DNA from 4 places in the Rhodopseudomonas parapalustris genome. Region 2 is predicted to be linked to each of the others. Evidence: riboswitches for the same ligand, from Rfam matches in the RefSeq annotation. Region 2 holds a riboswitch; each other region holds the start of a gene.
What was found. Region 2 has a riboswitch for cobalamin ahead of M9H71_RS03225 (HoxN/HupN/NixA family nickel/cobalt transporter). Riboswitches for the same ligand answer to the same signal wherever they lie in the genome.

Region 1 (7,517 bases), on a different contig from region 2:
CCCCCGGATCAGGTCAATTCGTCGAATAGGGTGAGAACGAGTTGCGATTTTCATCGACGTGGAGTGGGCGGCCGACCGGAGGGAAAGCGCGTTGCGGGCAGGCCTGCCGTTCGCAGATCCGACAACCCGCGCCGATGGGCGTGGCCGCTGCCGGGTTGGTGAGATCGAGCCCGTCGGAATAAACGAGGCGCCCGGCATGCTGCAGATCGCATCCCAGCGCGACGGCAAAAGTCTTCCGGGGGGCGTGATAACCTGCCTGATCGTGCGACACCGTGCGCGCCACCCACAGATAGGTCCGGTGGTCGGGCATTCGCGCCAGCTGCGTGAGAATCCGGTCCGGTTGCGAGAACGCCTCGTAGACGTTCCATAGCGGACACGTTCCTCCACCACGCGAGAAATGGAAATCCTTCGCCGACTGTCGTTTCGAAATGTTGCCTGCGCGATCGACGCGGATGAAGAAGAACGGGACGCCGCGTGCACCCGGTCGCTGCAACGTGCTGAGACGGTGGCAAATGGTCTCATAGCCGACGCCAAAATGTTGGCCGATCAACGTGATGTCGTAACGGACCGACTCGGCTTTATCCCGGAAGGCCGCGTAGGGTAGCAGCAGCGCCCCGGCGAAGTAATTGGCCAGTCCAATCCGTGCCAGTCTGCGCGACGCCTCATCGCCGAACGGATTTTCTCCGACCAGCGCATCGATCGCGTCGCGATGCTCCAGGAAAGCCAACTGCGTACCGATCTGGAACGCCTGCTGGCCCGGCTGCAGGCGGGCCGAAAGCCGAAGCGTCTTGTCGCCCGCGTCAAAGCTGCGCTGAACATCCGCCGATGCGTCGGCTTCGCCGATGCGGATGTCGATGCCGTGCCGCGATTTCAGCCGCTCTGCCAGCGCCGCCGCGACCTGCTGGATCGTTCGTCCGGTGTCCGCGGCGGTTCGTTCCGCCGCTTCGTCGAGCTCGGCGATGTAGTTGTGCCTCGCATAAAAGAAATCGCGAATCTCTTCGAACGGCGTGGACATGGCAGATGTCGGTCGGTCTTGCCGATCGTCCCCGAGACGGGCGGCGAGGGCTGCTGATTGCTCCAGCGCGAGGTGATAACGCCGATAAATTGCCACTAAGGCGCGGCCTGCTGCGGGCATGCTGGTTGCAAGCTCACGCACGTCGTTTGCGGTCAGGCTTTCGCCGACCATCGGGTCGGACAGCGCTTCCTTGAGGTCGGCGATCAGTCGCGCCTCGTCATCCTCAGAGAATAACTGAACGTCGATGCCGAGCGTTGCGTTGAGCTTCAGCAACACCGGGACCGTCAGCGGACGCTGGTTGTTCTCGATCTGATTGAGGTAGCTCGGTGAGACGCCGACGGCGGTGGCGAGCGCCTGCTGCGTCATGCCACGCTGCTCGCGCAGCCGCCGCAGACGCGCTCCTACATACGATTTCTTCATCGCACCTCCGCAGATCGCCTTCGCAATCTTTGCAAATCGCCGTGCCCCGCTTCGCAATTCTTCGCAGGTTTAGTCCTTTACGACGGCCCGTGTTCGCCAATATGCCGAACCATGCGCCAAGACAAGCCGAAGGAGGTGCGCCATGAGCGCTACGAATTTCGATGCGACGCAGGAGACGCGCTTCGTCGAGATGATCTTTCCGGAGCAAGCTAATCACTACGGCACACTGTTTGGCGGCAACGCACTCAACCTGATGGGCAAGGCCGCCTTTGTCGCGGCGACACGGCGGGCGCGCCAGCCGATCGTGATGGCGACATCGGACAAGATCGAATTCCACGTTCCGGTGAAGGTCGGCGACCTCGTTGAATTGACTGCCCGCGTGGTGCGAGTCGGGCGCTCGTCGATGACCGTCGTCGTCGACGTGGTCAGCGAAGCGCTGATTTCCGGTGCCCGGCAACTCGCAGTCCGCGGCTCGTTCGAAATGGTCGCCGTCGACAAGGCCGGCAGACCGACGCCCGTGCAAGTACTTTCATCGACGACGACCACCATCCAGGAGACCACTTCGTGAAGCTGCATACCGTCCGTACCGCCCGCTCCGCCGACCGTTTGCCCCGCGCCGAGCAGCTCGCCTGGAAGATCGCCGAGGTCGCTGCCGATCCGGTCGCCGTCGAGCCGGAGGTGGTCGAGATGATCGGTAACCGGATCATCGACAACGCAGCCGTGGCGGCTGCGTCGATCGCCCGGCGTCCGGTCGCCAGTGCCCGTGCCCAGGCGATGGCGCATCCGTATCGCGCCGGCGCGAAGGTGTTCGGGCTGGCGCTCGACCGGCGTGTGTCGCCCGAATGGGCGGCATGGGCCAACGGCGTTGCGGTGCGCGAGCTGGATTTCCACGACACCTATCTGGCGGCGGACTACTCGCATCCCGGCGACAACATTCCGCCGATCCTGGCGGTGGCGCAGCATTGCGGTCTCGATGGCGCTGCGCTGGTTCGCGGTCTCGCCACCGGTTACGAGATTCAAGTCGATCTCGTCACCGGCATCTGCCTGCACGAGCACAAGATCGATCACATCGCGCATCTCGGCCCATCGGCGGCGGCCGGCATCGGAACGGCGCTGCGGTTGCCCACGGAGGTGATCTATCAGGCGGTTCAGCAGGCCTTGCACGTCACCACCACGACGCGGCAATCACGCAAGGGTGAGATCTCGAGCTGGAAGGCCTACGCGCCGGCCTTCGCCGGCAAGATGGCGGTGGAAGCGGTGGATCGGGTAATGCGCGGCGAGGGCGCGCCGTCGCCGGCCTGGGAGGGTGAGGATGGCTTCATCGCCTGGCTGCTCGGCGGTCCCAAGGCAGAATATCAGGTGCCGCTGCCGGAGCGCGGCGAGGCCAAGCGGGCGATTCTGCAGACATACACCAAGGAGCACTCCGCCGAGTATCAGAGCCAGGCGCTGATCGACCTCGCGCGACGGATGGGGCCTGCGCTGCGGGAGCGGACGCCGGACCTGTCGAAGATCAACAGCATCGTGCTGCATACCAGCCATCACACCCATTATGTGATCGGTACCGGGGCCAACGATCCGCAGAAGATGGACCCGAGCGCGAGCCGCGAAACGCTCGATCACTCGATCATGTACATCTTCGCCGTCGCGCTCGAAGACGGCGGGTGGCATCACGAGCAGTCCTACGCGCCCGAGCGTGCGGCGCGGCCTACCACGGTTGCGCTGTGGCACAAGGTGTCGACGATCGAAGATCCGGAATGGACGCGGCGCTATCACAGCCGCGATCCCAAGGAGAAGGCGTTCGGTGCCCGCGTCGTCGTCACCTTCGACGACGGATCGATCGTCGAGGATCAGATCGCCGTCGCAGACGCGCATCCGTTCGGCCGTCGGCCGTTCCGCCGCGAGCAATATGTCGGCAAGTTCCGCACCCTGGCGGACGGCGTCGTCGAGCAGTCGGAGCAGGACCGTTTCCTCGAACTCGTCGACCGGCTGCCCGAGCTGAGCTCGGCCGAACTCGGCGGACTGAGCTTCGCTGTCGCGCCGTTCCGGCTCGGGGTGGCGTCGCCGGCCGGCATTTTCGATTGGAAGTCCGGATCGTAGCCGGGGCTGAATAATTCTGATCACCAGGGAGGAAGCAATGACAGACCACGCGATTGCGCGTCACAGCGCTCCGCCGAAGAAGTCCGTCGCGTTGTCCGGCGTCATCGCCGGCAACACCGCGCTGTGCACGGTCGGGCGAACCGGAAACGATCTGCACTATCGGGGGTACGACATTCTCGACATGGCGGAGACCTGCGAGTTCGAAGAGATCGCGCATCTCCTGGTGCACGGGGCGCTGCCGACGGTGGCGGAACTGGCCGCCTACAAGGCCAGACTGCGAAGCTTGCGCGGGCTGCCGGCGGCGGTGCGCAGTGCCCTCGAAGCACTTCCGGCGGCGGCGCATCCGATGGACGTGATGCGCTCAGGTGTATCTTCGCTCGGCTGCGTGCTGCCGGAAGCGGGCGACCTCAATCATCCCGGGGCGCGTGACATTGCCGACCGGCTGTTGGCCTCGTTCGGCTCGATGCTGTTGTATTGGTATCACTTCGCCCACACCGGCCGCCGCATCGAGGTCGAGACCGACGACGACAGCATCGGCGGTCACTTTCTGCATCTGCTGCATCGGACCAAACCGCGAGAGTCGCACGTCCGCGCGATGCATACGTCGCTGAACCTGTATGCCGAGCACGAGTTCAACGCCTCGACCTTCACGGCGCGCTGCATCGCCGGGACCGGTGCCGATTTCTACTCGGCGATCGCCGGCGCGATCGGCGCGCTGCGTGGTCCCAAGCACGGCGGCGCCAACGAAGCGGCGTTCGAAATCCAGAAACGATACGCAACGCCCGACGAAGCGGAGGCCGACATCCGCCGTCGGGTCGCTGCGAAGGAGGTGGTGATCGGGTTCGGCCACCCGGTCTACACCATCGCCGACCCGCGCAACCGCGTGATCAAGGAGGTCGCCCGGCGGCTTTCGGTCGAGGCCGGATCGGTGAAGATGTTCGAGATCGCCGACCGGATCGAGGCGGTGATGCACGAATCTAAGAAGATGTTCGCCAATCTCGACTGGTTCAGCGCCGTCTCTTATCACGCGATGGGGGTGCCGACTTCGCTGTTCACGCCGTTGTTCGTGATCTCACGGACGGCGGGATGGAGCGCCCACATCATCGAGCAGCGGCAGGACAACAAGATCATCCGCCCGACCGCGAACTACGTCGGACCGGAGAATCGTCTGTTCGTGCCGATCGAACAACGCGGCCACGCGCCGTCTTCTCGTCTTGCCTGAAAGTGAAACCATGCCGTATCTCGTTGCTGCCGATCTCCCCACCGACCCTGCAGGCGTGCGGTTCCGCTCGCTGATCGAGCGCGGCGGCATCGTCCGCATGCCGGGCGCGCACAATGGCATGGCCGCACTGCAGGCGCGCGCTGCCGGCTTCGAGGCGTTGTATCTGTCGGGCGCCGCGATGACCGCGTCGATGGGGATTCCCGACCTCGGAATGATCACGGTCGACGAGGTCGCGTTCTTCATCCGGCAGATCGCGCGGGCAGGCGGCCTTCCCACCCTGGTCGATGGCGACACCGGGTACGGCGAGGCCCTCAACGTCATGCACATGGTCCGCACCTTCGAGGATGCGGGCGCGGGCGCGGTTCATATCGAGGATCAGCTTCTGCCGAAGAAGTGCGGTCATCTCAACGACAAGAAGCTCGCCGATGCGAACGACATGGCCGCCAAGGTCGCCGCCGCGGCGAAAGCGCGGCGCCATCTCTATCTGATCGCACGAACCGATGCGGCGGCCAGCGAAGGCATCGACGGCGCAGTGGCGCGCGCCAGGCTGTACATCGAGGCCGGAGCCGACGCGATCTTTCCCGAGGCGCTGACCACGGCCGAGATGTTCCGCGAATTCGCTGCTCGGATGCCGGGCGTGCCGCTGCTCGCCAACATGACCGAATTCGGCCGGACTCCGTTCTTCACCGCCGACGAGTTTCAGCAGATGGGCTACCGGATGGTGATCTGGCCGGTGTCGTCGCTGCGCGTCGCCAACAAGGCGCAACAGAAGCTCTATGCGACGTTGCGGCGGGACGGCAGCACGCAAGCGATGCTCGGCGACATGCAGACACGCGCCGAGCTGTACGACACGCTCGGGCTCGACCGGTTCGAGGCGCTGGATGCGTCGATCGTTCGATCGATCGCGCCGGCGTCGGCCGGATCATAGGCGAGAGACGGAATCGGCGGGCAGCAAGCCGATGTCGCGTCCCGAGCGGCGGAAGCTGATAGCTCCGGTTCGGTAGGACAGAGTCTTTCTGCCTGTTGCTGTGCGTCTTGCGCGGGGGAAACTAATTAGTTGAGATGATCGAAGCGTGGATCGCTTGACAGCCTTGGATCACCCTCGCCATAGTGATCGCCGTCGAGGTTCTTCGGATCGTATCGTCCGGAGCTAAGAGGGAAGCCGGTGCAAGGCCGGCGCTGCCCCCGCAACTGTCAGCGGCGAGCCGACGTTCAGCAAAGCCACTGGGAGCGATCCCGGGAAGGTCGAACGAAGGCGATGACCCGCGAGCCAGGAGACCTGCCTCGTCGAACGAAACGTCCACGGGCGGGGTGCCCCGGTGGTGCGCTTGTGGCCCCGCCGTGCTTGCGGTTCGGGGAATCATGCCGCGTCGCTAGGCCTTGCCCCCAACTTTTGGGGTTGAGCCATGTCTTCTCTCACAACTACTACGTCTCTTGCCGTCGCCACACTCGGCACACCGCGGATCGGGCCGCGGCGCGAGCTGAAATCCGCACTCGAAAGTTTCTGGGCCGGCAAGTCGACGGAAGCCGACCTGCTGCGAGTTGCGGCCGCGTTGCGCGCGGCGAACTGGGCGCGGCAAAAAGCGCGCGGCGTCAGCGTGATTCCGTCGAACGACTTCTCGCTCTACGATCAGGTCCTCGACACCAGCGTGATGGTCGGCGCGATTCCCGAGATCTATGGGTGGAAAGGGGGCCCGGTTTCGCTCGCCACCTATTTCGCCATGGCCCGCGGCACGCAGGCCGACGTCGCTGGGCACGGCTGTGCCAACGGTCATTACCACGACGAGACGACACCGCATGGCGTTCCGGCTCAGGAGATGACCAAGTGGTTCGATACCAACTACCACTATATGGTCCCTGAATTTGCCGCCGGGCAGCGCTTCCAGCTCGCGTCGCTCAAGCCGCTCGACGAATATCGCGAGTCGAAGGCGCTGGGCTACGACACCCGTCCGGTGCTGCTCGGGCCGGTCACCTATCTGAAGCTCGGAAAGAGCGCGGATGAGGGGCTCGATGTGCTGTCGCTGCTGCCGCAACTGGTGCCGGTCTATATCGAGATTCTCGGCCGGCTCGCGGCCGAGGGGGCGAAGTGGGTCCAACTCGACGAACCGGCGCTGGTGCTCGATCTCGACGACCGCGACCGCCAGGCGTTTCGCGACGTCTACGGCCAGATCGCGCGGGAGCTGCCGCATCTCGATATCATGCTGGCGACCTATTTCGGCGGGCTCGGCGACAATCTCGAGACCGCGCTGGCGCTACCGATCGCGGGTCTGCATCTCGACCTGGTGCGGGCGCCGAAGCAGATCAACGCTGTGATCGCGAAGGGGCCGAAGGATCTAGTGCTGTCGCTTGGCGTGGTCGACGGACGCAATATCTGGCGCGCCGACCTGCCTGACTTGCTCGACCGCCTCGAGCCGATCGTGCAGCAGCGTGGGCTCGACCGCGTGCAATTGGCGCCGTCGTGTTCGCTGCTGCACGTGCCGGTCGATCTCGAACTCGAAACCGGCCTCGATCCCGACCTGAAGAACTGGTTGTCGTTCTCGCTGCAGAAGATGGGCGAGTTGTCGACGTTGGGCAGGGCCTTGAGCGGCGACCGGGCCGCGGTGCACGACCAGTTGTCCGCCTCGGCCAAGGCGGCCGCGACGCGGCGCAAGTCGCCCAAAGTGCACGACACGGCGGTGATCGGCCGCGCCGCGGCGGTCACCGCCACGATGACCCAGCGCAACAGCGGATTTGCGGCGCGTGCGACATTGCAGCATCAGCGGC
Region 2 (7,517 bases):
CCGGAAATGCCGATCGTGGTGTTGCGTTCGTTCGGCAAGTTCTACGGCCTTGCCGGTGTGCGCCTCGGATTCGCCATCGCGGGTGAGGCGATTGCGCGGCGGATCGCATTGGCGCTCGGGCCGTGGAGCTGTTCCGGGCCGGCACTGCGGATCGGGGCGGCGGCGCTGCGCGATCGAGCGTGGACGATCGAAACCCGCGACGAGCTGCGCGAACAGGCGACGCGGCTCGACGAAGTGCTGCGCGGCGGCGGACTCGACATCGTCGGCGGAACACCGCTGTTCCGGCTCGCGCGGCACGCCGAGGCGCACCGGTTGCACGAGGCGCTGGCAAGGCGGCGGATCTGGTGTCGCAGGTTCGACTGGGCCGACGATCTGCTCAGGTTCGGCCTGCCCGCCGATGCCGCCGGGCTCGATCGGCTCGCCGCCGCGCTGACCGCGCCGCTGTAGCTGCGGCACCGTCAGGTTCCGGACCACGGCAGGATCACGCCGCTGTCCTGATACTGCGCCCGGTAGGCGCTGACGCGAAACACCTGCTGCATGATGTCGTCCGACAGCGCGTCATTGGGCGTTCCGTGAGCCGCCAGTCCGCCGTCCGCCATCACCAGCACAGTGTCGGCGAATCGGGCGGCGCTGCCCAGATCGTGGGTGACGACGATCACCAGGGTGCCGGCATCGGCGGTGGTGCGCAAGGTCTGCATCACGTCGAGCTGATAGCGCGGATCGAGCGAAGCGGTCGGCTCGTCGGCGAGGACCACCGGCGCCTCGAGCGCCAGCACGCGGGCGAGCGCCACCCGGCTGCGTTCGCCGCCCGACAGTTCGGTGACGATGCGGTCCGCGAACTGGGTGACGTCGGTGACCGCCATCGCCCGATTCACCGCCTCGGCATCCAGCGGCGACAGCCAGGCCGGATCGGTGGCGCCGTGTGGAAACCGGCCGAGCGCGACGACGTCGCGCACCGGCAGCGGCCAATGCACCAGATGGCCCTGCGGCAGATAGCCGAACCGCTTGGCGCGTTCGCGCAGCGCCAAGCTCGCCAGCGGATCACCGCCGATCGTGATGAGACCCTTGGCGTCGATCAGACCGGCGAGGGCGCGCAGCAGCGTGGTCTTGCCGGCGCCGTTCGGTCCGACCAGCGCCACCAGATGGCCGCGGGTCAGATCGAGCGAGACGCCGCGCAGCACGTCGCGGCCGGACAGCGTCACGGCGAGGTCGCGTGCGGTGAGGAAAGCGGCGCTCATGCGACGCCTCCACCGAGCGCGCGGCGCTCGCGCACGATCAGATACAGGAAGAACGGCACGCCGATGATCGAGGTCAGGACGCCGACCTTGATGTCGGAGGACGCTGGGATCAGTCGCACCGCGATGTCGGCGGCGAGCAGCAACGCCGCGCCGGCGAGCGCGCTCGGCACCAGCACGCGGGCCGGATCGTGGCCTATCAGGGGGCGTACCAGATGCGGCGCGACCAGGCCGATGAAGCCGATCGTTCCCGACACCGAGACGGCACCGCCGACGCCGAGCGCGGTGCCGGCGATCACGATCAGCCGCAGTCGGGCGACGTCGACGCCGAGGCTCTGTGCGGTCTCCTCGCCGAGGCTGAGGGCGCGGAACGCGGCACGCTGACTGAGGAGCAGCAGGGCGCCGGCGACGATGAACGGCAGCGCCAGCACGACATGGCGGAAGCTGCGGTCTTCCAGCGAGCCCAGCAGCCAGAACGCGATCTCGAGGCTGGCGAACGGATTCGCCGACAGGTTCATCACCAGCGCGGTGGCGGCGCCGGCGAGGGCGGAGATCGCCAGACCTGCCAGGATCAAGAGCAGCAGGCTGGCGTTGCGGCCGGCGACTGCAAGCAGCACGAACACCGAGACGAACGCCATCGTGATCGCCGCCGCCGGCAGCGCGAACGAGCGCACGTCGGCGAGCCCGAGCGAGATGATCAGCACGGCGCCGAACGCCGCCGATTGCGGCGCGCCGAACAGCGACGGCGACGCCAAAGGATTGCGCAGCAGGCCCTGTAGCGCCGCGCCGGACAGACCGAGAATGCCGCCGATGGCGAGGGCCAGGATGGTGCGCGGCAGCCGGATCTGCTGCACGATGATCTGCTGCACCTCGCCGCCGAATCCGATCAGCGCCTGCACCACGGCGAGCGGCGACAGCTTGACCGGCCCGACTGCGAGCGATCCGATCGCCAAAAGGGCCACGAGCACCGCGAGCGCGGCGGTGACGGCCGCCGCGCGCGAATTCGGTCCGGAACGTCGGGTCATACCGCGCTCATTTCTGCACGGCCGGGGCGACCTGGTCGAGCCGGTGATAGCCGTTGAGGCGATAGATGATGGTGGAGACGATCCAGCTCGCCACGAACAGCGCCACGATGCCGTAGCCGAGCGCGCCGAAATTCTCGTTGAGCTCGGCGATCCATTCCCAGAACGCGCCTTCGAGATGGAACCGTCCGGCGAGCAGCCCGAGCGTCTCGATGCCGCCGATCAGCAGCGCCACCAGCACCGACACCGTCGTGATGGTCATGTTGTAGTACAGCTTGCGGACCGGGTTGCGATACGCCCAGCCATAGGCGCCGAGCATCAGCACGCCGTCCAGGGTGTCCACCAGGGTCATGCCGGCGGCGAACAGCGCCGGGAACACCAGGATCGACCAGTGCGAAATGTTGCCGGAGGCGTTCGCGGCCAGCCCGAACAGGCTGATCTCGCTGGCGGTCTCGAAGCCGAGCGCGAACAACAGCCCGATCGGAAACAACTGCCAGCTCTTGGAGACGAAGCGGAACAGCGGCCGGAACAGCCGCGCCAGCCAGCCGCGCTGCTGCAGCAGCTCGTTGATGTCGTCGTCGTGCACGACCTCGCCGGCCTTGGCCTTCTTGAATGCGCGATACACGCCGCTCAGCACCGACAGGTTGGCGATGGCGATCGCGAACAGGAACAGTGCCGACGCCGAGGTGCCGATCACCCCGCCGATCTCGCGATAGCCCGAGAACCGCTCGGTCAGCGAATTGGCCGCGATCGCGATCGCCAGCGACGCCACCAGCACCACGGTGGAATGGCCGAGCGCGAAGAACAGCCCGACCGTGACCGGCCGCTTGCCTTCCTGCATCAGCTTTCGGGTGACGTTGTCGATCGCCGCAATGTGGTCGGCGTCGAGCGCGTGGCGCAGGCCTAGGCTGTAAGCTAGTACCGCTGTGCCGATCAGCACCGGCTCGCCGGCGAACGCGGTGAGCGCCCAGGCCCAGGCGGCGAGGTTGGCGAGCACCAGCCCGCCGAGCACGGCGATCAGGCGGACGCGGAATCCATCGGAAGAGGTGGGCGGAATGAGTTCGGTCATGGCGGTCTCCGGCCGGTGAGCAGCATCCTGTCACCTGTGCGGCGGACCGCTCCAGCCGCGCGCGCCGCACGGTGGAAGATGACGCACTCAGGCCGGTCTCCTGGCTCACGGGTCGTCGCAATCCTTCGCCTTCCCGGGCTGTCGCCCAGTGGCCGATTGAAGGATCGCTCGCCGCTCACAGTTGCGGGCGCAGCGCCGGATTTGGGCTTGGCTGTCAAAGCGTGCGGCCCGCACCGGCTTCCCTGTGCCGGACGATTCCCGGCACACCTGAACGGGCGCGATCAAATGGAAGCGGGACTGCTTTGTCAATCGCCGCCTTGGTCGGGCGGCAAGTGCGTTGTCGAGCGAAGGGGGAGCCGGTTCGCGTGAAGGAAATGCGTCACAGCAAGAAATAAGAGCGTTTCACGCCGGTGTGCTGAGCTTCAGCCCGATCATGCCGGCCACAATCATCGACAGGCACAGCACACGGACGCCGCTCGCCGGCTCACCGTACAGCGTCATGCCGACCACGATGCTGCCAGCGGCGCCAATTCCGGTCCACACCGCATAGGCGGTGCCGAACGGCAGCGATTTCAGCGCGATACTCATCAGGCCGAAGCTGGCCAGGATGGCGGCCAGGGTCACGACCGCCGGCCAGAACCGGGTGAAGCCCTCGGAATGCTTCAGTCCCAGCGCCCAGACGATCTCCATCAGGCCCGCGGCAAACAGCGCGAGCCAGCCGGTCATGGCTTCCTGCGCGGCGGCAGCGTCAGCACGGCGGCTTGCGCATAGCCGCGATACGGCCGGTCGAACCGCAGGCCGGCCCCAGTGCGGGCCGCGACCTGCATCAGCACGGCTTCCAGACTGTCGCGCGGGGTGACGTCGAACAGCGTCAGCCAGCGTCGCAACAGGTTGCGGGCCACTGAAGGCAGGCCGCGCTGGTCGCCGAAATCGACGATGTGCAGCTTGCCGCCCGGCTTCAGATTGGCGACGGCGCGATCGATCACCGCGGTCCAGTCCGGGATCATCGACAGGCTGTAGGAAATCATGACGTGGTCGAAGCTGACCGCCTGGCCGAACACCGCCTGCGCGGTAAACGCCGTGGCGTCGCCGTGCGCGACCTTGACCCGCGACATCAGTCCGGCACCTTCGATCGAACTGATCGCAGAGGTCAGCATCTCGGTCGAGACGTCGAGACCATAGAACTTCGCGTCGCGGTATTGCGCCGCCGCCTGAATCAGGTTGCGGCCGGTGCCGCAGCCGACTTCGAGAACGGATTCGCCCGCCTTCGGCTGCAGTTCGGCGATCAGCCGATCGCGGCCGAGCAGATAATAACGGCGGGTCAGATCGTAGATGTGACGCTGATAGCGGTACATCCGGTTCATGCGCGAGGTCGCGTCGACCGGCCACGCCGGATCGACGGCGAGCTCGGGGTGCGTCAGCTCGGTACGCGGAAGATCGGTGCGAGTGAGCGTCGTCATGGCCTGCCACCCTGGTTCGGCATCGTCGGCCATCCATCGCGATTTCTGGCGACAGGGTGATGACAAAGGCGGCGCTGATGATCAGGTCCGGCGCTGTCGCAAAACTGCAGCGTTGCCCGGCTAATTTGGATCGATTGCCGAGTCGAGGATTTGATGAACACGCAGCAACTGATCGCGGACGCCGTCCGCAACAGCAAGGATCGCAGCGAGTCGACGCTGTGGGACGCTTTGTTTTCGATCTGGTTTCGTCGCCTGGTCTATACCCAGATATGGGAAGACCCCGAGGCTGATCTCGCGGCTCTGCAACTGCAGATCGGCTCGACCATCGTGACGATCTCGTCGGGCGGCTGCAACGCGTTGTCCTACCTCACCGCCAAGCCGGCGCAGGTGTTCGCGGTCGATCTCAACGAGGCGCATCTGGCGCTGCTCAAGCTGAAGCTCGCCGGCCTGCGGGCGCTGCCGGACTACGCGTCGTTCTGGCGGTTCTTCGGCGAGGGGGCTGCTGCCGATAACGCCGATCTGTATCGCCGGCGGCTGCGCCCGGCGCTCGATCTCGATGCCCGCAGCTTCTGGGACGAGCGCGACTTTCGCGGCCGGCCGCGCTACCGCTACTTCACCAATGGGTTCTACCGCCACGGCGCGCTCGGCCATTTCATCGGCTTTGCGCATCTGCTTGCGCGCATCGCCAAGATCGATCTCGACGTGCTGCTGAAAGGCGCTCCGGATTCGCCGGAGCGCCAGGCGGCGCTGCAGCGCGTCGACCGGCTGTTCCATTCGCGGTTTGCCCGCATGCTCACCCGAACACCGGCTCTGCTGTTCAGCCTCGGCATTCCGCCGCAGCAGCGCGAACTGCTCGGCGGCGACCAGCCGCTCAACGAAGTGCTGCATCAGCGGCTGCTGCGGCTGATCGACGTCTATCCGAACGAGACCAATTACTTCGCCTGGCAGGCTCTGAGCCGGAGCTATCCCGGCCCCGGCGATCGCTGCCTGCCGCTGTATCTGCAGGAGAGCCGCTATCAGCAGATGCGCGCCGGCGCCGGCCTAGTGATCCCGGTGCACGAAAATCTGCGGGTGTTCCTGGAGAGCCTGCCGGCCCGCCAGATCGACGCCGTGGTGCTGCTCGACTCGCAGGACTGGATGGCGCCGGACGAAATCCGCGCGCTGTGGGATGCGATCGATCGCGCCGGCAAGGAGCAGGTGCGGGTGATCTTCCGCACCGCAGGCGCCGAATCCCCGCTGGAAACCGAGCCGCTGGCTCCGCTGCAACAGACCTGGCAGCGCGACGCCGAACGCAGCGCCATCGGCTTCGACCGCGACCGCTCGGGGATCTACGGCGGCTTCCACTGCTACATGCGGCGGAGCGGCAGCGTCGGCTGAACCGCCGCCGGTGTGTTCGCGCGCCGGTTCGCTCAGCTTGATCCATCTCAATCCGCATCCCCGCCAATCAGTTAGCGTGCTGATGACGAAGCGTGGTGCGGATGGGTCGTGCTTCCCGCGCCGGCAGCGTCTCTCCCCAGACTGGCCCCGCGCTCCCGATGCGCAACCGGGAGGCGGGGTTATTGTTGCCTGAGCGCCCGCAACGGCGTGGCCGCCGGTCCGCCTTGCCGAACGCGTCCTGATCGGGCAAGACTCTCGAAATTCACCTGAATTTCCAAGAGGCCGGTTTGATCGACAAGCTCGAGCTGCTACTCGCGCTCGCCAAGGAACGGCATTTCGGCCGAGCCGCGGAAGCCTGCGGCGTGACCCAGCCGACCATGTCGACCGGCATCAAGCAGCTCGAAGAGATCTTGGGCGTGATGCTGGTGCAGCGCGGCTCGCGGTTTCTCGGCTTCACGCCGGAGGGCGAGCGGGCGCTGGAATGGGCGCGCCGGATCGTCGCCGACAGCCGCGCGATGCGCCAGGATATCGGGGCGCTGAAGGCCGAACTGTCCGGGGAACTGAGGATCGCTGCGATCCCGACCGTGCTCGGCATGGTGGCGCAGCTCACCACGCCGTTTCGTGCCAAGCATCCCAACGTCCGCTTCAGCATCCTGTCCTGCACCTCGTCGGAAGTGCTGGGCCTGCTCGAAAACCTCGAAGTCGACGCCGGGCTGACCTACACCGAGAACGAGCCGGTCGGCAAAGTCCGCAGCGTGCCGCTGTATCAGGAAAGCTACCGGCTGATCACCTCGCCCGACGGGATGTTCGGCGACCGCGATCAGGTGACCTGGCGCGAGGTCGGCCAGGTGCCGCTGTGCCTGCTGACGCCCAACATGCAGAATCGCCGCATTATCGACCGGGCGCTGCGCGCCGCGGGCACCAGTGCGCAGCCGACGCTGACCTCAAATTCGATCATCGTGCTGTACACCCACGTCAAGACGGGGCGATGGGCCAGCGTGATGCCGGCCAAGCTCGCCGAGACGCTCGGGCTCGGCGACGAAGTTCGCACCATTCCGATCGTCGAGCCGATGGTCGCCTACAGCATCGGCCTCGTGGTACCGCCGCGTGAGCCCTACACGCCGCTGGTCGCCGCCCTGATGCAGGTGGCCCGCGAAGTCGCGCCGACGCTGCAGAGCTGATCGGGGCGGATCGCTGCCGGAAATGCTGCGGAGCGCAGGCAGCCGCCACGAGTCATTCCGTGGCGCGAGCGATAGCTCGCGAACCCGGAATCTCCCTGCGCGAACAACCTCGGGATTCCGGCGCCCCGGAATGACGGTGTCAATTCTCCTTGTCGTTGCGAATTCCTTATCGC
Region 3 (7,517 bases), on a different contig from region 2:
GGCAAGGAGCTGATCGCGCGCGCGATCCACGAAGCCAGCACGCGCCGCGACCGTCCGCTGATCAGGGTCAACTGCGCGGCGATCCCGCGGGAGCTGTTCGAGAGCGAATTCTTCGGCCACGCCCGCGGCGCCTTCACCGGCGCAGTGCGTGATCGCATCGGCCGTTTCGAGCTCGCCGACGGCGGCACGCTGTTTCTCGACGAGGTCGGCGAAATTCCGCTGGAGCTGCAGAGCAAGCTGCTGCGCGTGCTGCAGGAGGGCAATTTCGAGCGCGTCGGCGAGGAGCGCACCCGCAACGTCGACGTCCGCCTGATCGCCGCCACCAACCGCGACCTGAAACGCGAAGTGCAGCGCGGGCACTTCCGCGAGGATTTGTACTTCCGGCTCAGCGTGTTTCCGATCGAGTCGGTGCCGCTGCGCGACCGCCGCGAGGACATTCCCTTGCTGGCTCAGCACTTCCTCGCCAACGAAGCCCGCGAGATGAAAGCCGAGTTGCGGCTGTCGCAGGGCGACGTGCGGCGTTTGATGCGCTACGACTGGCCCGGCAACGTCCGCGAGCTGCAGAACGTCATCGAACGCGCCACCATCCTGGCGCAGAATGGCCGGCTCCGCATCGACCTGCCGGAATCAGCGAGCAGCCACGCCGCGGCGAGTGCCGGCCGCCAAAAACCGGACGCGCAGCCTGCCGTGATGACCACCGCCGACCTTCGCAACCTGGAACGCGCCAACATCGTCGCGGCCCTGCGCGCGTGCAAAGGGAAGGTGTTCGGCGACGACGGCGCCGCGGCGATGCTCGACATGAAGCCGACCACGCTGGCATCCCGGATCAAGGCGCTCGGCATCGCCTCGCCGCGAGGACAGGCGTAAGTGGCGAACTCGACGCCGATGACGGACGCCTGACAACGGGGTGTCAGGTCTCCGCGTCGCCGTCCGCCTTGCGCAGCAGATAGATATCCATCACCCAGCCTTTGGCGGCGCGGACCTGCCGGCGGACACGCTGAATTTCCGGCACGATCTCCGGGAGCTTCCCCGCTACCAGCACTTCGTCGTCCATCCCGAGATTGGCGCCCCAGAAAATCTCGGCGCCCTCGGCGGCGATCTTGGCGAAGGTCTCCTCGCCGTCGAGCATGACCACCATGGTCTCGCCCGACCAGCGACCGGCGGCAGCGAGCTTCCGCCCTGTCGTGACCGTGACGGGTTCGCCGATGCCATTGAGCGCGATGCCATGACGCGCCGTCAGCGCCTGCACCGCGGTGATGCCGGGAATGATCTCGTAGTCGAGCGCCATGCCGCGCGTGCGCAGCCGGTCGAGAATACGGATCGTGCTGTCGTACAGCGACGGATCACCCCACACCAGAAATGCGCCGCAGCCGTCCTCCGGCAGGTGCTCGATCATCGCCTGCTGAAACCGGCCCGCGATCTCGGCATGCCAATCGTTCACCGTGGCGCGATAGTCCTGCGGCTGCGCCTCGCGCTTCGGAATGTCGATGGTGACGAAACGATAGTCCGGCGACTTGATGAAGCGCTCGCAAATCTGTTCGCGCGCCAGCCGCAGCTCGGCCTTTTCCTCGCCCTTGTCGGGAATGAAGAACACGGTGGCGCGGTTCAACGCCTCGACCGCCTGAAGGGTCAGGTAGTTCGGACCGCCCGGCCCAATTCCGATCAACAAGATCTTCCGCATCGTCGTCCTATTCCTGCGCGCAAACGCCGCGTCACCGCGCCAGCGCCAGCAAAGCGTCGAGATCGAGATTGCTTTCGCAATGATCCGCGAGCGCGTCCAGCGTCTCTTCGACCCGGCGCTCGAAATCGAGCCCGGACGACGCCGCACCGATCTGCGCCAGCCAGGCGGAGCGGAACGCATCGCCGCCGAAGATGCCGTGCAGATAGCCGCCGCTGACCCGGCCGTCAGCCGACACTGCGCCTTCGGCCCGTTCGCTGCCACCCTCCTCCAGCCTCAGCCATGGCCGCGACAATCCTGCGCCGGTGGTGCGGCCCATATGCATCTCGTAGCCGACGACCCGGCATCCGCTGACCCGATCGAGCGCATCGATCTCGACCAAGCGCTTATCGCCGGAAATCTCGGTCTCGATGTCGAGCAGGCCAAGCCCCGCGGTCTCGCCGGCAGGCCCCTCGATGCCTTGCGGATCGCGCACCACGCGGCCGAGCATCTGGAAGCCGGCGCACAGTCCGACGACGCGTCCGCCGCGGCGGACGTGAGCATGAATGTCGATGTCCCAGCCCTCGCGCCGGATCAGGTCCAGCTCGGTGCGGGTCGCTTTTGAGCCCGGAAGCACCACGACGTCGACATCCGCCGGGATCGGCGAGCCCGGCTGAATCCACTGCAGATCGATGTCGGGCTCGGCCACCAGGGGATCGAGGTCGTCGAAATTGGCGACGCGCTGCAGCCGCGGCACCGCGATCTTGAGCTGTCCCCGGCTCGCCGCCGCGGCCCGTTCCAGCGCCAGCGAGTCTTCGGCCGGCAGCCGGTCGGCGCCTGGAAACCAGCGCAGCACGCCGAGGAACGGCCAGCCAGTCTCGGCCGTGATCGTTTTGCAGCCGGGTTCGAACAGCGAGAAGTCGCCGCGGAATTTGTTGATCAGATAGCCGACGACGCGGGCGCGATCGCCCTCGTTGAGCAGAACATAGCTGCCGACCAGTGCCGCCATGGTGCCGCCGCGATCGATGTCGGACAGGAACACGACCGGGAGATCGGCCGCTTCCGCAAACCGCATATTGGTGATGTCGGAGGCGCGCAGATAAACCTCGGCGCCGCTACCGGCGCCTTCGACAAGCACCAGATCGGCCTCGGCGGTGAGCCGCTCGAAGCTGTCGACCACCGCCGGGATCAGCCGCTGCCGCATGTGGTGATAGATCCGCGCCGGGCAGTTGCCGAGCACGCGTCCGCGCAGCACCACCTGGGCGCCGATTTCAGACTGCGGTTTCAGCAGCACCGGGTTCATGTGGATCGACGGCGCGACCCGACACGCGCGCGCCTGCAGCGCCTGGGCGCGGCCGATCTCACCGCGGACCAGTTCACCGTTCGGACCGAGAGGCAGATCGGAGTCGGATGCGACCGCGGCATTGTTGCTCATGTTCTGCGCCTTGAACGGACGCACCACCAGCCCGCGCCGGGTGAAGGCGCGGCACAGTCCCGCGACCACCATGCTCTTGCCGACATCCGAGCTGGTGCCCTGGATCATCAGCGAGCGGGCGCGGCGCGAGCCGTTGCTCGTGCGCGGCGTAAATTGGATTCGGGAGATGAGCTCCTCGACATGGGCGTCGGTCATGAAACTACTCGATGGCATGCAGTTGAGAGGAAACACCGCAGGCGCCGGCGCCTGCGGTTGACGGTGATCGGCAGCAGCGGCATCACTCAGCCAGGACCGGCCATCGCGACGACGCCGAGCAACAGGCCGATCTGGATCATCTGTTCAGTGGCGCCAAGCACGTCGCCGCGATAGCCGCCGATCAGCCGGAGCGCGATCCACGGCGCCGCAAGGGCGAACACACCCGCGACCAGCAGCCCGACGATGGCCGCCAGCGGATTGAGCATGATCAGCCACAGCGCGCCCAGCACGCTGAACGCAGCCAGCCCGAACCAGCCTGCAGTGCTGATCGTGCGCGTCGGATAGCTCAGCTTGCCGGTGGCGGCGTCGCCGGCATAAGGCAGCGCGGACATCGCCGCGACGATGCCGGTCCGCCCCAGACTATAGCCGGCCACCAGAGTGGCGACGCCGAGCCACGGTGGGAGGCTCGCAAGCGCTGCAACGCGGATCGCGAAACTGAGGACCAGCGCCACCGCGCCATACAGGCCGAGGCGGCTGTCCTTGATCAGCGCCAGGCGCCGCTCGCGGGTGCGGCCGCCGAACAACCCATCGGCGGTGTCGGCGATGCCGTCTTCGTGCAGCGCGCCGGAGAGCGCGGCGCCAGCAGCCACCGCCATCATCGCCGGCACCATGCCCGACCAGATCAGCGAGCCCGCGAGCAGCACGCCACCACAGACCAGACCGATCCCAGCGCCGACCAGCGGAAAGTACTTCGATGCGCTCAGCAGCCAGTCGTCGTCGAACTGCGCGGTGCGCGGCGTCGGCACCAACGTCATGAACTGCACGGCATTGAGCAGGGATTGGATCTGCCGGCTCACGAGCGCGATCCGAGCCGGCCCGCCAGCACGTCCGAGAGCGCGGCGAGGTCGTTGAGAATGCCGGCGGCAGCGCGCAACAACGGCACGGTCATCAATGCGCCAGTGCCCTCGCCCAGCCGCAAGCCGAGATCGAGATACGGCACCGCCTGCATCGCTTCGAGCAGCACACGGTGGCCACGCTCGGCCGAGCGATGCGAGAATACGCAGTAACCGCGCGCCGCGGGCTGCAGCCGCACCGCGAGCAGCGCCGCAGCGCTGGCAATGAAGCCGTCGATCACCACCGGCCGCCGCGAGGCCGCGGCGCCGAGCACTGCGCCGGCCATCATCGCAATGTCGAAGCCGCCGAATTCGGCGAGCACGTCGAGCGGCGCCGTCGGCTGCGCCCGCGCCGCCGCCTGTTCGACGATGGCGCGCTTGTGCGCGACCCCGGCATCGTCCATCCCGGCGCCGCGGCCGACGCAATCGAAGATCGGCGCCGCCGTCAGCGCGTGGGTGATCAGTGCGGCCGAAGTGGTGTTCCCGATTCCCATCTCGCCAATCGCGACGATGTCGAGCCCGCCGGCGATATCCTCGCGCACCAGATCGGCCGCCGCGGTGATGGCACGCGCGGCCTCCTGGTGAGTCATTGCCGGTTCGTGGCGGGCGTTGCGGGTGCCGCGGCGGATCTTGCGATCAATCAGCTTGGGGTGCGGCGGCATGTCGGCATCGATGCCGCCGTCGACGATCCGCACCTCGGTCGTCACCGCATTCGCCAAAACGTTGACGCCGGCGCGACCCGCTAGATACGCCTCGACCATCGCACGCGTGACGCTCGCCGGATACGGCGACACCCGATCGGCGGCGAGGCCGTGATCGCCTGCGAAGATGAACACCGCCGCCCGCTCAGCGCGCGGCGGCGCGGGATGCCAGATCAGCCCGAGCTGCACAGCGATATCTTCGAGCCGGCCCAGCGAGCCCGGCGGCTTCGCCTTGCCGTCGAGCCGGGATCGCAGCTCAAGCTCAGGAGCAGGATCGATCGGCGGAACGGAAACGATACGGGGATCAAGCAAGGGCGCGTGCATTCGGAAGCTCGGCAATAGCAATGCGCTGCCGCCGCTTCTGCGGGGCAGTGAGAACGATCGAACAAAATAGCGGCGACGACAGCGAAGCTGATCGCGCGGATTCGTTCGGGCGACGGCAGGATGTCTCCGCGAGAAGCGGAGGCGCGCGTCAGGTCGGCGGTCGGTGCAGCATGTCTGTGTCCTTCTTCGACCCACCGTCGAATGGCATGGTTTTCGGACTTCGGCCGGTCTCCTGGCTCGCGGACATTGTCCCGGTCGCCTTCCCGAGCGGCTGTTGCGCCGTGCTCAGTGGCGGTGTGACCGGAAGCGGTCCGCTTACAGTTGCGGGGGCAGCCGCGGACTTGGCGATTGCTCGCCGCACCGCATTCCCGTTTCACCCTTCGAACGAAGGGCACCGAAGCGAGCGGCACCACAGCACGCCGATGCCTCGGGCGCAAGATTGACAACGCCCCGGAGCCGCCCTCTAAGACGAAGGTCCACCAGGCCGCGCTTTTCTTGGCCGCTATCGAGCGGCTTAGGCGCATCATCTCGACCGGATTGACCGCATCTTGCTGTGGGACGTGACAGTGATAGGCGGCGGAATCGCCGGTCTTTGCGCGGCGATCGCCGCGCGCCGCGGCGACGCCGCGGTCCGCTTGCTCGAAGCGGCACCGCGCCCCCTTCGCGGCGGCAATGCGCGCCACGGTCGCAATTTCCGGCTGACACACGAGACGCCACTCGACTACGTCCCCGATCGCTACACGGCGGAAGAATTGCGCGCCGAGCTGCGCAGCGTGACGGGCGACGACACCGACCGGGCGCTGACGGAGCTACTGATTGAACGCGCGCACAGTATCGCCGGCTGGCTGATCGACCACGGCGTGCACCTGCAGCCACCAAGCACCGGAGTGATGCCGTATTCCCGACGCACCGCATTTCCGCTCGGTGGCGGCAAGGCGATGATCAATGCGTTGTACGCCACCGCCAACCGGATGGGCGTCGCGATCAGCTACGACAGCGAGGCACGGTCGCTGCGGCGTGCCGAAGACGAAGGCTGGACGATCAACGTTCGATCCGCTGGGGCGGACGCCGCCATCCGCACGCGCAGCGTCGTGGCCTGTGCCGGTGGCCCCGGGGCCGACCCCGCCTGGTTGCACGAAAATTTCGGCAGCGCCGCCGAAGGATGGATGGTCCGCGGTACGCCTTATTCGGACGGTCGCCTGCTCGATCTGCTGATCGGGGCCGGCGGCTGTGCGATCGGCGATCCGACTACATGCCATGTCGTTCCGGTCGATGCGCGCGGGCCGCAGTTCGACGGCGGCATCGTCACTCGAATCACATCCATTCCGCTCGGCCTCGTGGTCGACCGATCCGGCGCGCGCATCGACGTCGCAGGGGCAGGATCGCAGCCGACGCACTACGCCAAATGGGGACCAAGGATCGCCGCCTGCCCCGGCCAACTCGCTCATCTGATACTCGATGCAGCGGGTCTAGCCCGCGCGGCGCCGTCCGCGCTGGCACCGATCACTGCACCTAAACTCGGCGAATTGGCTGCTGCGCTGCAGATCGATCCCACGGCCTTTTCACGGAGCATCGATCACTTCAATGCCACGCCGGCCAACGCCGCGCGGACCATCGCGGAGCCACCATTCGCCGCCTATCCAATGCGGCCGGGGCTGACGTTCGTACACTACGGCATCAAGGTCGATGCGACGATGCGGGTGGTGCAGGCTGACGGAAGCCGACACGACGGCCTGTTCGCAGCCGGCATGATCATGGCTGCGAACGTGCTGCGCCGCGGCTATCTCGCCGGGCTCGGCATCACCCTGTCGGCGGCGTTCGGCCAGATCGCCGGCGACGAGGCGGCGCGCCATGTCCGCGGCTGATCCGATGTTAGAAGCCGAGCGCGTGCTGCGGATCTGCAGCGCCTGCATGTATTGCGACGGACTTTGCCCGGTGTTTCCGGCGATCGACGGCAAGCACGGCTTCAGCCTGAGCGAGGTCAGCTACCTGTCGAACCTGTGCCACAACTGCCAGGGCTGCTGGCACGATTGTCAGTACGCGCCGCCGCATCCGTTCGCCGTCAACCTGCCGGCGACATTCGCCGGCCTGCGGCAGCGCTCCTACGCTGACCATCTGTGGCCGCCGGTGCTCGGGCGCGCCTTTCGTGCATCATCGCTTGCGGTGCCAGGCACTGTCGCGCTCGCGCTGCTGATCACCTTCGCTCTCGTGCTCAGCGCCGGTTCGCCAGCGACCTTCCTCGCCGCCGATGCAAGCGAAGGCGCGTTCTATCGCGTGCTACCGTGGCCGGCGATGGCCGGGCTCGCGGCCGC
Region 4 (7,517 bases), on a different contig from region 2:
TTGTAAGCGTCGATCGAAGGCTGCATCAGTCCGCGGAACGAAACGATGTCCTCGTCGGTGAGTGACAGGCCGCACTGATCGGCGACTTCGAGAAGCTGCGTGGGTGTGGGAAGCGAGACGGCCAAGTTCATTCTCCTGCGCGTAGGCGGATCGGCAATGGCGACCCGGGGAGGGACACCGGCGGCGGCTCAGCAGAAGCGCCGCCGCATCATTGCGATACTACACAGGGAAATATTTTCCTTTTCAAGTATTATTTTGAAGCTCATCGATGCTGACGAGGTCAGCGCGGTTCAGAACGTGCGGAGCAATTTGAAATCCAGGCCGTCGGCTTCAGCGAGGTGCATCGTCATCCTTGCACGGCCGTCGCGGATCGTCACCTCGCCGCGCCCGCCCTGATACACCACGTTTCGTGCCGCCTGCAGCAAAGGGCGAGCCGCCAGCGTCTGCGCCTTTTCGGCGATCGTCGCCAGAAACCGCAGCCCTTCGTAGTTCGACTGCCCGACCGAGCCGATCGGCGGCGCGGTCGGGCCGAACATCCGCCGATAGGAGTCGCGGAACGCATCGTTGGCGGCGCAATCGTAGCAGCCGAAATAGCCCGAGGCGCAGAACAGATTCTCGGTGTTATCGGCGCCGATCCCGAGCAGCACCGTCTCGTCCATCGCACCGGCGAGACGCAGGATGTGCCGAGAAAGTCCCGCTTCGGCGAAGGCGCGATTAAAGGTGACGCTGTCGTTTCCGATCAGCGAGATCAGCACCGCATCGGGGCGGGCGGCGCGGATACGGTCGAGATGACGCTCGTGGTCGTCCTCGCCGAGCGGCACGAATTCCTCGCCGACAACCTGGCCACCGGCGTCCTTGATGTATTTCTTCACCGCCCGGTGCGACAGCCAAGGCCAGACGTAGTCGCTGCCGATCAGATACCAGCGCTGCGCCTTCTTTTCCCGCGCCAGCCAGTCAATCGCCGGCCGGCTCTGCCAGCGCGGCGTCTCTCCGATCGCCATCACGCCGGGCGCGCGTTCACCGCCCTCATAGACCGGGGTGTAGATGTACGGCACCCGGCCGCGGATCGCGTTGCGCAGCGCGACCCGCACCGCGCTGATGTGCGACCCCATCACGATATCGATGTCCTCACACGCGACCGACTGCGAGACGCGCTCGACCACGTCCTCGATCGCGCCACCGGCATCGCAGAACACCAGTTCGATCTCGCGGCCGAGAATGCCGCCGCGCTTGTTGATCTCGGCGGCGGCGAGCAGCGCCGCATTGGTCGACGCCGGCCCCCACAATCCTGGGGAGCCCTGGAAGGTGACGAAATTGGCGACGCGAAGCTTGTTGCGTGCACGCCGTGCGGCGGCGCCGTCGCCGTCCCCCGGTCCTTCGACCCACCGCGCATCGCCGAGCGTGCCGCGGTCGAGCAAGCCGAGCAGCGGCATTCCAGAGACACCAGTATGTCCGAGATCGACAGCCGAAAGCACGCCCTCTCCTGCTTGGTGCGGGTGGCCCCGCCGAAATCCCCTCCCCGGGTACGTCGATTGATGCTATTCGAAAATATTGAATCTTCAAGGATTGCTGTGCATATAGATGCAGCAAACTGCGCATCCGATTCACTCAAAGCGAACGATAAAGTCTCATCTTGGCCAAATCGCCCGACCGCAATCCACCGATCACGGAGCACCTCGCCTATCTGCTGGCGCAGGCCAACCGGGAGATCAACCGCCAGCTCGAAGCGCGGCTGCGCGGCGAAGGGGTGCCGGTGGAGCAGTGGCGGATTCTGAAGGTCCTGTCGGACGGCAAGGGACACTCGATGGGCGAGCTCGCCGAGGCGGTGCTGCTCAATCACCCGACCCTCACCAAGATGATCGACCGGATGGTGTCGGACGCGCTGGTTTATCGGGTCCAAGATCCGGAGGATCGCCGCAAGGTGCTGATGTACAGCTCCGATCGTGGCAAGGCACTGACCCAGCGGCTCAACGCGCTGGCGCTGAGCCAGGAAGCGCACATCGCGGAAAATTACGGCGACAAGGCCACCGCCGAGTTGAAGCGGCTGCTTGAAAGCCTGATCGACAGCGCGACCTGAGCGCATCTTCCCGTATGGCGCGCAGTGCGCGTGCGAACACCACCCCGGTCTGCAGCAACACGCCGCAAGATGCGGCGGGCGCACGGTCTATTCTGCACAATCGAACTGGCCTAGATCAGCGGGTGATGTGCCGCGGCAAGCGGCCGCCCATTCGAGTGAGGAAACATGCAGTACCGTTCGCCCTGGATGACCGAAGAGCTGGATACGTTCCGCGACCAGTTTCGTAAATTCCTCGCCAAGGACTTGGCGCCGCACAGCGACAAATGGCGCAAGCAGAAGATGGTCGACCGCTCGGCCTGGCTGAAGCTCGGCGAAATGGGCGCGCTGCTGCCGAGCGTTCCGGAGCAATACGGCGGCCTCGGCGCGAGCTTCGCCTACGACGCCGCGGTCTACGAGGATATGGAGCAGATCGTCCCGGACGCGCTGTCCGGCGTCACCGTATCCAGCGGCATCGTCGCGCACTACATTCTGAACTACGGTTCCGAAGCGCAAAAGCAGCGCTGGCTGCCGGGCATGGCGCGCGGCGAGCTGATCGGCGCGATCGCGATGACCGAACCCGGCACCGGTTCGGACCTGCAGAGTGTGCGTACCACCGCCAAGCTCGACGGCGACCACTACGTCATCAACGGCCAGAAGACCTTCATCACCAACGGCCAGAACTGCGACCTGATCATCGTGGTGGCCCGCACCGGCGGCGCCGGCGCCAAGGGGCTGTCGCTGATCGTGCTGGAGACCAAGGACAACCACGGCTTCAAGCGCGGCCGCAACCTCGACAAGATCGGCCTGCACGCCTCCGACACCTCCGAGCTGTTCTTCGAGAACGCCCGTACGCCGAAGGAGAACCTGCTCGGCGGCGAAGAGGGCAAGGGCTTCGTGCAACTGATGCAGCAACTGCCGCAGGAGCGGCTGATCATCGCGATCGGCGCCGTGGCGGCGATGGAGCGCGCCGTCGCACTGACCTCGGACTACACCAAGGAACGCCAAGCATTCGGCCAGCCGATCATCGAATTCCAGAACACCGCGTTCACGCTCGCTGAGCGCAAGACCGAAGCCTTCATCGCAAGGGTGTTCGTCGACTTCTGTCTGGTGCAGCTCATCGCCGGCAATCTCGACGCCGTCACCGCCTCGATGGCGAAATGGTGGACCACCCAGAAGCAGGTCGAGACCGTCGACGAATGCCTGCAGCTTCACGGCGGCTACGGCTACATGCAGGAATACCCGATCGGCCGGATGTTCATCGATTCGCGTATCCAGAAGATCTACGGCGGCACCAACGAGGTGATGAAGCTGCTGATCGCACGATCGCTGTAAGCGCCCGTAAGGGCGCCTCCGACGCGGCTCCACGAGAGCCTTGCGGAGGCGCCCGCGACGGTCACTCGCCGCTGTCCGAGACTTCGCGCTTGAGCCGACGCGGATCCTGCGGCTGGCCGTCCCAGGGCACCGGGCGCTCCAGCCATCGCTGGATGAAATTCCACGACCGCCGATAGCCGTTGTGCGGCAGGGTGCAGTCCGAGCAATCCTTGCGCGTCAGTCCGTTGCGATCGACGAACGTCTTGTAGGGCCCGGGACACTGGTACGCGCTGAGCGGGCAGTAGCAGAACAGGCAATTGAACTCGCGCTCGACGCCGCGATGACACGGCAGAAACGGGCACGCTTGATTGGTGAAGCCCTTGAAAGCTTCGTTAGTGGTCGTGTCTTTCGGCTCCATGACCGCTCCCTCTCGCCGCAGCACGGGACCGCGAACTCGCGGTCGCAGCGACGCTGTGGCTGGTTCTGATTGGGTGATGGCGCAAAGCGGCGGCAGTCGTCGAACGACGCTGCAAACCACCGCTGGCGCGCGGCTTCGCCTGCTAAGAAAATTCGGTCATCGCTGCTCCGCTCTCGACCCGCCGTCGATCGGTTAGATAGGTCCGTCTTCGGCCGGTCTCCTGGCTCGCGGATATCGCTTGGATCGCCTTCCCGACGCCGATGACGCCAGTGGCCTGATGATCCAGGCAGATCCGCTTACAGTTGCGGGGGCAGCTACGGAGTTGGTGAAAACACCTCACCGTATTCCCAGTTTCACCTCGCACGCGAGGCACCGAAGACGGCAAAACCAGAGCATGCGGCAGGTTCGCGCGCAAGCAAAAATGGCCAAGCCGCGGGACGGGCCAGAACCTAGCCGGGGATGCGATTGACGCACACGATACGCCAGCCGGCGCCAATCCGGTCGATCCGGGTTAGCGACAGCGGATCGACCACAAAGCTCAGCGCCGCGTCCGGCGAGCTATCGAGTGCAATCGCCAGCGCCGCCCGGATCGTGCCGGAATGGACCACCAGGACGACGTCCCCGCCGGGCAGGCGCGTCAGGCCGCGCTGCACGCGCTCGATCTGATCGACAAAACTCTCGCCGCCAGGTGGCGCCAGCCGCGCGGCATCCAGCCAGAACGCGTCGTAGGCGGGGCCGAGTTCGCGCGCCAGATCGTCGTGGCGACGCCCGGTCCAGGTCCCGAAATCCTGCTCGCGGAAATCCGGCTCCAGCAGCGGCTGAAAGCCGAGCGCCTCCGCGGTCTCGCGGGTGCGCCGGCTCGGGCTGGCCACGACCACGGCCTCCGCCGGCAGCGCCTCGCGCAGCCAATCCAGCCGCACCGTATGGCCGAGATCGACCGGAGCATCGGGCGCGTGAATCACGCCTTTCGGGCCGTCCACCGGCGCATGCCGGACCAGCCACAGCCGACCGAGGTCAGTCATCGAAATTCCTCGCGAAGCAGCGGACGACATGCCGCAACGATCGTCCCGATACGACAGAGCATGCCCGAGCCCCGGTCCGCAAGAAGCTGCGCCCGGTCTACGCCCGCCGCGAATTGCAACTTGTTCCGCCATGCAGCGTTAAGACGCATCCCGTATCAGATGATACGCCCCAAAGAGGAAGCCCGATGAAGGACGTCCACCGCGTCTTGATCGATAAGTTGCGGGAGCATTCCCGCCTGTCCGCCGAGGATCTGACCGCGATTCGGAACCTCAGCTACAGCTTGCGCCACCTCGATAGCACCGAAGACCTCGTCCAGCAGGGCGAATCGCCGAAAGGCGCTGCGCTGGTCGTCGACGGAATGGTCGGCCGGTATCATTTGCAGCACAACGGCCGTCGTCAATTTCTGTCGTTTCACATGGTCGGCGATCTGCCCGACTCGCAGGGGATGTTTCTCGAACGAATGGATCATTCGATCTGCGCGATCGGACCGGCGACCGCCGCCACAATCCCGCATCGGGAGATCCTGCGGATGTTCGAGACTCGTCCCGGCCTCGGCACGGCGATCTGGCGCGAGACTCTGGTCGACGCGGCGATCTTCCGCGAAGCGATCACCAACAACAGCGCGCGGACGATGCGAGCCCGGATGGCGCACTTGTTCTGCGAGCTGTTCTACCGCGCAGAGGTGTCGAAGCTCACCGACGGCAATTCGATGCAGCTACCGATCAGCCTGTCCCAGCTCGGCGATACGCTCGGGATGGCGATCGCGACGGTCAACCGGACGATCTCGACGCTGCGCGCCTCCAAGACGATGGACTTCCGTCACGGCGTTCTGACCATCCGCAACTGGCAGGGGGTGGCGAAGATCGGCGAGTTCGATCCCGGCTATCTGCATCTCAAGCGCCCGCCGCCCCGCTGAAGCTCTTTCGAGCTATGCTGCGGCGTCGTCCGGTTCGGGGTAGACGCCGCGCAGCACGACGTCGAAATGATCCTTCACCGCCGAGTTGCAGCGGCAGGCACGCAACCGCAACTTGTCCGCGTCGTCGACGATCAGTGCGCCTCGCCGAGTGGTGAGAATTCCCTCCTGACGAAACGCTTGCAGCACGCGGCTGGTGTAGCTGCGCCCGACCCCCAACATCGCCGCGAGCTGCTCGTGGGTGAGCGGCACCACGCTGTCGCCGGTCCGGTCCATCGCCGCGGCGATCCACTTCGCGGTTCGCTGTTCGATCGAATGGATCGCGTTGCATGCCGTCGATTGAAACATCTGGGCCATCAGACAATCGGCGTAACGCGCGAACAGGTTCTTGAAGCTCGGCGAACGATCCTTGGCGGACTGAATGTTGACGATCGGCAGCCGGACGAACGGACCGTCGAACTTGACCACGATCAGGCAATAGGCCGGCAGAAATCCCGAGCTGACGATGCCGCCGACCGCCCCTTCCCGCCCCACCAGGATGGTCTCGACGTTACGACCGTCGCCATCGGTGACTTCATACGAGACCAGGCTCGGGCCGCACGGAAAGTAAGCACTGCCGACATGGTCGCCCGGCCGGTAAAGCAGCTCTTCCGCGACCTTGGTCTCGCATCTCACATGTGGACGGATCAGCTCGTAATCGTGCGAGTTCAAAGCTCGCAACAAATTGTTATTGGGTCGCTCCGAAGAATGCAGCATCGACAGTTCCTGTGTCCACTAGTGAACGGAACAGTCAATGCAAGTTCGTTAAGTTGGTTCCAGCGTCCCAGCGAGCCACCCGATGATGCGTGTCTCCGGCCCAGGCCAGACGGACGGCTGCCTCCCGTTCACCGCATAGGCATCTATTTGGCTCTCGGCGCTCCACCCCCCTCGACAAACACGCCTTTTTGCCCTCTCGCAGCGGCGGATCGCGCGTGGACGCACGGTTGCGACACCGGGACTCAAAGCGGACTCCACCATGTCGAATGAAGTGGACCTCACGTCCTGCGATCGCGAGCCGATCCACATTCCTGGAAGAATTCAACCGCACGGCTGCCTGCTCGCGTGCGACGCGCAGGCCGTCCGCATCACCCGGACGTCACAGAACGCTGGGGCCGTGCTGGGCCGCGAGACGCCGCGCGCCGATGAACCGCTCGCCGGCTACTTCGACGAGTCCGACGCGCACGCCCTGCGCAACGCCCTGGCGCAAGCGACCGACCCCAAACGCCCCGCCTTGATCTTCGGCTGGCGCGACAGCGCGACCGGCCGCACCTTCGACGTGTCGCTGCACCGGCACGACGGCACGTCGATCATCGAGTTCGAACCGGCGGCGGCCGACGAAGCGGACAACCCGCTACGGTTGACCCGGCAGATCATCGCACGCACCAAAGAGTTGAAGTCGCTCGACGAGATGGCGGCACGAGTCCCACGCTATCTGCAGGCGATGCTCGGCTACCATCGCGTGATGATCTACCGGTTTGCAGCCGACGGCTCCGGAAAGGTGATCGGCGAGGCCAAGCGGAGCGACCTCGAGAGCTTTCTCGGTCAGCACTTCCCCGCGTCCGACATTCCGCAGCAGGCGCGTCAGCTCTACTTGAAGAACGCGATCCGGGTCATTTCGGATTCCTGCGACAGCAGCAGTCCGATCGTGCCGGAGCGCGACGCCTCCGGTGCTGCGCTCGATCTATCGTATGCGCACCTGCGCAGCGTGTCCCCGATTCATCTCGAATATCTACGCAACATGGGCGTCAAAGCCTCGA

Region 1: another riboswitch for cobalamin. It lies ahead of metE (5-methyltetrahydropteroyltriglutamate--homocysteine S-methyltransferase); the one in region 2 lies ahead of M9H71_RS03225 (HoxN/HupN/NixA family nickel/cobalt transporter).
Region 3: another riboswitch for cobalamin. It lies ahead of cobT (nicotinate-nucleotide--dimethylbenzimidazole phosphoribosyltransferase); the one in region 2 lies ahead of M9H71_RS03225 (HoxN/HupN/NixA family nickel/cobalt transporter).
Region 4: another riboswitch for cobalamin. It lies ahead of M9H71_RS22985 (cysteine-rich small domain-containing protein); the one in region 2 lies ahead of M9H71_RS03225 (HoxN/HupN/NixA family nickel/cobalt transporter).

What each region holds. Positions count from the first base shown of each region.
Region 1 is NZ_JAMKBZ010000011.1:138,415-145,931, forward strand. Features, by position in the region: gene M9H71_RS12220 (short-chain fatty acyl-CoA regulator family protein) at 14-1,435, opposite strand; gene M9H71_RS12225 (acyl-CoA thioesterase) at 1,578-2,003, shown strand; gene M9H71_RS12230 (MmgE/PrpD family protein) at 2,000-3,532, shown strand; gene prpC (bifunctional 2-methylcitrate synthase/citrate synthase) at 3,570-4,754, shown strand; gene prpB (methylisocitrate lyase) at 4,765-5,682, shown strand; cobalamin riboswitch at 5,861-6,055, shown strand; gene metE (5-methyltetrahydropteroyltriglutamate--homocysteine S-methyltransferase) at 6,161-7,517, shown strand, end outside.
Region 2 is NZ_JAMKBZ010000002.1:238,631-246,147, forward strand. Features, by position in the region: gene cobD (threonine-phosphate decarboxylase CobD) at 1-447, shown strand, start outside; gene M9H71_RS03215 (ABC transporter ATP-binding protein) at 459-1,238, opposite strand; gene M9H71_RS03220 (FecCD family ABC transporter permease) at 1,235-2,260, opposite strand; gene M9H71_RS03225 (HoxN/HupN/NixA family nickel/cobalt transporter) at 2,268-3,326, opposite strand; cobalamin riboswitch at 3,400-3,612, opposite strand; gene M9H71_RS03230 (DMT family transporter) at 3,729-4,052, opposite strand; gene M9H71_RS03235 (class I SAM-dependent methyltransferase) at 4,049-4,786, opposite strand; gene M9H71_RS03240 (DUF3419 family protein) at 4,940-6,163, shown strand; gene M9H71_RS03245 (LysR family transcriptional regulator) at 6,451-7,344, shown strand.
Region 3 is NZ_JAMKBZ010000003.1:99,258-106,774, forward strand. Features, by position in the region: gene M9H71_RS03960 (sigma 54-interacting transcriptional regulator) at 1-867, shown strand, start outside; gene cobF (precorrin-6A synthase (deacetylating)) at 911-1,681, opposite strand; gene M9H71_RS03970 (cobyric acid synthase) at 1,713-3,287, opposite strand; gene M9H71_RS03975 (adenosylcobinamide-GDP ribazoletransferase) at 3,374-4,144, opposite strand; gene cobT (nicotinate-nucleotide--dimethylbenzimidazole phosphoribosyltransferase) at 4,141-5,205, opposite strand; cobalamin riboswitch at 5,411-5,619, opposite strand; gene tcuA (FAD-dependent tricarballylate dehydrogenase TcuA) at 5,766-7,070, shown strand; gene tcuB (tricarballylate utilization 4Fe-4S protein TcuB) at 7,057-7,517, shown strand, end outside.
Region 4 is NZ_JAMKBZ010000039.1:3,702-11,218, forward strand. Features, by position in the region: gene M9H71_RS22965 (amidase) at 1-125, opposite strand, end outside; gene M9H71_RS22970 (substrate-binding domain-containing protein) at 291-1,475, opposite strand; gene M9H71_RS22975 (MarR family winged helix-turn-helix transcriptional regulator) at 1,634-2,077, shown strand; gene M9H71_RS22980 (acyl-CoA dehydrogenase family protein) at 2,243-3,388, shown strand; gene M9H71_RS22985 (cysteine-rich small domain-containing protein) at 3,450-3,785, opposite strand; cobalamin riboswitch at 3,979-4,177, opposite strand; gene M9H71_RS22990 (histidine phosphatase family protein) at 4,235-4,807, opposite strand; gene M9H71_RS22995 (Crp/Fnr family transcriptional regulator) at 4,993-5,724, shown strand; gene M9H71_RS23000 (Crp/Fnr family transcriptional regulator) at 5,737-6,477, opposite strand; gene M9H71_RS23005 (HWE histidine kinase domain-containing protein) at 6,737-7,517, shown strand, end outside.